DNA from 2 places in the Enterobacter sp. SM3 genome. Region 2 is predicted to be linked to the other one. Evidence: predicted binding sites of a transcription regulator. Region 2 holds the regulator's gene; the other holds the start of a gene.
The links. The regulator CRP, encoded in region 2, controls carbon source genes, mostly activating them, when cyclic AMP is high. The targets are predictions, from matches to a motif close to ATGTGANNNNNNTCACAT.
Positions count from the first base shown of each region.

Region 1: ydfZ (putative selenium delivery protein YdfZ) is a predicted target of CRP. The motif match lies at 1,414-1,431, and genes of this name have one in related genera.

Region 1 is NZ_CP099971.1:2,192,104-2,194,307, forward strand. Features, by position in the region: gene GVO84_RS10390 (mannitol dehydrogenase family protein) at 1-1,069, shown strand, start outside; gene ydfZ (putative selenium delivery protein YdfZ) at 1,113-1,316, opposite strand; gene GVO84_RS10400 (universal stress protein) at 1,603-2,034, shown strand; gene GVO84_RS10405 (GntR family transcriptional regulator) at 2,069-2,204, opposite strand, start outside.
Region 2 is NZ_CP099971.1:4,439,686-4,441,889, forward strand. Features, by position in the region: gene GVO84_RS20920 (OsmC family protein) at 1-356, opposite strand, end outside; gene crp (cAMP-activated global transcriptional regulator CRP) at 668-1,300, shown strand; gene GVO84_RS20930 (YccS/YhfK family putative transporter) at 1,358-2,204, shown strand, end outside.

The DNA of each region.
Region 1 (2,204 bases), 2.2 Mb from region 2:
ACCGGCGACGGGGCAACTGATGCTCGATCACCCGTTTATCGTCGCCGACCTGCAAAACCCGCACCAGCCGAAATCCGCGCCGGGCGTGGTGGTGGAAGCGCTGGCGCGTCGCAAAGCGGCGGGGCTGCCTGCGTTTAGCGTGATGTCCTGCGACAACATGCCGGAGAACGGCCACGTGATGCGCAATGTGACCTGCGCGTACGCCCGTGCGGTAGACGGTGAGCTGGCGGACTGGATCGAGGCTAACGTCACCTTCCCGTCAACCATGGTGGACCGCATCGTGCCGGCGGTCACGCCTGATACGCTGGATAAAATTGAGCAGCTGACGGGCGTGCGTGACCCGGCGGCAGTAGCCTGTGAACCGTTCCGCCAGTGGGTGATCGAAGACAACTTTGTGGCAGGACGTCCCGAGTGGGAAAAAGCCGGTGCCGAGTTGGTGTCAGACGTGATCCCGTTTGAAGAGATGAAGCTGCGCATGCTCAACGGCAGCCACTCGTTCCTGGCGTACCTGGGCTATCTGGCCGGATACCAGCATATCAACGACTGTATGGAAGATGAGAACTACCGCCTCGCCGCGCACGCGCTGATGCTTAACGAGCAGGCACCCACGCTGAAAGTGAAGGGCGTTGATTTAGGCCGCTATGCCGATCTCCTGATTGCCCGCTACAGCAACCCGGCCCTGCGCCATCGGACATGGCAAATCGCGATGGACGGCAGCCAGAAGCTCCCGCAGCGTATGCTGGACTCCGTGCGCTGGCACCTGGTGCACCAGAAACCTTTCCCACTGCTGGCGCTGGGTGTGGCTGGGTGGATGCGTTATGTCGGCGGCGTGGACGAGCAGGGTAACGCCATTGATGTGAGCGATCCGCAGCTGGCGGTGATTCAGGCGGCGGTGAAGGGAAGTGCGGAAGGAGAAAGTCGGGTTAACGCGCTGCTCGGCATTGAGGCCATCTTTGGTAAAGAGTTACCGCAGGAGCCGCGCTTTGTTGCTGCGGTGATGACCGCGTACCGGTCGCTGCTGCAACAGGGGGCGAAAGCGACCGTGGCGCAGTACGCGTCCCAACGGTAATTCAGCACATGCCGCCGTGCGCGGCGGCATGTCTGCGCACAGCTTAGTGCATCCCCAGGCGAATCAGCTCAATCGGCTCGAACTTACCTTCGCATCCTTCCACTTCAACCGTTTTGCTGCGACGCACCTGCGCGGCATCCAGCCCGTCGCTATGGATCGCTTTAATCACGCCAGTTTTGCCCGTGCCGCTAATCATGACGCGGCTGCCGGTGGTGATTGCATTTCGGTTACGGTCGTATGTCATCATGGTATATTCTCCTCTCTAACCTGTTCGTTACGGCCCTATTTCAGGTTTGCCATTCACGGGGCATATAAATACGCCTGTCCGCGCTTCATGTTTTTGTTTTTGATCAAACTCACACTTTTTTCTTTATTTCTTCGGCCGCTGACCATTCAGGACAGTAATTTACAAAGCAGACCGTTATTTTCATTAACTGATAGTTTCGACAGGGAAGCGTTGAGGGTTGGTTTATATTCCGGATGTCATTCTGGGTGCAGGAAATAACCCTTCATCGGAATAAGGAGTCAGGCTTATGTATAAGAGCATTTTGATGCCTGTAGACGTGTTTGAAATGGATTTGAGCGACAAAGCGGTTCGCCACGCGGCAAACCTGGCGAAGGCAGAGGGCGCGTCGATTACCCTGGTCAATATTCTCCCAGCCAGCAGCCGGTCTCTGCTGCGCGGGTTCAACGCCGATATTAAAAAGTTTGAAGAGTATATGACCGCAGAATCCAACAAGAAAATGAACGAGTTAAAAAGACTGTTCGATATCGCCCCTGAGAATATTCACAGCATGGTGCGTTTTGGCAACGTCCGCGATGAAATTATCAAGCTGAGCAAGGAGGGGGAATATGATGCGATTGTCATCGGGTCGAAAAATCCGAGCATCTCCACCCATCTGCTGGGTTCAAACGCGGAATCTATTCTGCGCTACGCCACGATCCCGGTGTTAGTCGTTCGCTAATCACGCCGCCGCACCCGAAAGGGGGCGGCGAATATTACTCTTCGCTAAACCACTCGCTATTTTCCTGACGAATAAGCTGCACGGATTCGCTGATTTCCTGCAGATGCAGCGTCATCGCCTTTTCCACACCGTCCGCATCGCGTTTTTCAAGCGCGCTGAAAATATCATGA
Region 2 (2,204 bases):
AGCATTAACGCCACCGAGCAGTACTTCTCCGCAGACAGGTCCACCGCACGCGAGACCGCCGCGTCTTTCAGCTCTTTACCGGTGACCACAAAGTGCAGGTTAATATGGGTGAACAGGCGTGGCGCCTCTTCGCGACGTTCTGACGTGAGTTTGACTTCACAATCCGTCACGTCATGACGACCTTTTTGCAGAATCGACACCACGTCGATTGCGCTGCATCCCCCTGCCGCCATCAGCACCATTTCCATTGGGCTGGGTGCTTTATCGCCGGAGTTGCCGTCCATCAAAATCTGGTGTCCTGACGCGGACTCGCCCAGGAACGTTAAACCTTCAACCCATTTCACGCGCGCTTGCATATTCTTAAACTCCAACGTTGCATTTTTGGTGACAGATTACGCGTGCGTTACATTTCTCGCAATGGAAGGCGACCTGCATCATGCTGAAGCGAGACACCAGGAGACACGCGGCGAAAGCTATGCTAAAACACTCTGGATGCTACAGTAATACATTGACGTTACACATGTATGCAGAGGACATCAAACTTTACTGGCTGCGAAACGTTACGGTAGCCGACTTCCCAGGGTATGGGTAAGAATTCGATTGCAACCCCAGAGTCCGGATGCATCTGATGACTCTGGTGACAGCTTATAACAGAGGATAACAGCGCATGGTGCTTGGCAAACCGCAAACAGACCCGACTCTCGAATGGTTCTTGTCTCATTGCCACATTCATAAGTACCCATCAAAGAGCACGCTGATTCACCAGGGTGAAAAAGCGGAAACGTTGTATTACATCGTTAAAGGCTCGGTGGCAGTGCTGATCAAAGATGAAGAAGGGAAAGAGATGATCCTTTCTTATCTGAACCAGGGCGATTTCATCGGTGAACTGGGCCTGTTTGAAGAGGGCCAGGAACGTAGCGCCTGGGTTCGTGCAAAGACAGCATGTGAAGTGGCTGAAATTTCTTACAAGAAGTTCCGTCAGCTGATTCAGGTTAACCCTGACATCCTGATGCGTCTTTCTTCCCAGATGGCGCGCCGTCTGCAGGTCACGTCAGAGAAAGTGGGTAACCTCGCCTTCCTGGACGTTACCGGCCGTATCGCACAAACCCTGCTGAACCTGGCGAAACAGCCAGACGCTATGACCCACCCGGACGGCATGCAAATTAAAATTACCCGTCAGGAAATTGGTCAAATCGTCGGTTGCTCCCGTGAAACAGTGGGCCGTATCCTGAAAATGCTGGAAGATCAAAACCTGATCTCCGCCCACGGTAAAACCATCGTGGTTTACGGAACGCGTTAATTCCGCTTAAACGGCGTGCCATCGCAAGGTGTCACGCCGTTTTTGTCTCTACTCCCCATGTGGCGCAGGCTGATCTATCACCCGGAAGTTAACTACGCACTGCGACAAACGCTGGTGTTGTGTCTTCCCGTGGCCATAGGCCTGATCCTCGGACATCTTCAGCAAGGTCTGCTGTTTTCCCTCGTGCCTGCCTGCTGCAACATCGCCGGTCTGGACACGCCGCATAAGCGCTTTTTCAAACGCCTGATTATCGGCGGCTGCCTGTTTGCGGGCTGTAGCCTCGCCGTACAGCTATTACTGGCTCGTGATATCCCGCTGCCGCTGATCCTGACCGTGCTGGCGATGACCCTCGGCGTCACGGCGGAAATCAGTTCGCTGCACGCCCGCCTGCTTCCCGCCTCGCTGATTGCAGCTATTTTCACGCTGAGCCTCGCCGGGAATATGCCGGTGTGGGAGCCGCTGCTGATCTACGCCCTGGGGACATTATGGTACGGGCTGTTTAACTGGTTTTGGTTCTGGCTGTGGCGCGAACAGCCGCTGCGTGAATCCCTGAGCCTGCTCTATGTGCAGCTTGCGGATTACTGCGAAGCCAAATACACCCTGCTCACCCAGCATACCGATCCGGAAAAGTCCTTACCGCCGCTGCTGACGCGCCAGCAGAAGGTGGTGGATCTGATTAGCCAGTGCTATCAGCAGCTGCATATGCTCGCCGCCAACAAGAACCACGAGTACAAACGGCTGCTGCGCACCTTCCAGGTCGGGCTGGATCTGCAGGAGCATATCTCCGTGAGCCTGCACCACCCGCAGGAGGTGCAAAAGCTGGTCGAGCGCAGCCACGCCGAAGCGGTGATCCGCTGGAACGCGCAGACCGTATCCGCACGCCTGCGCGTGCTGGCCGATGACA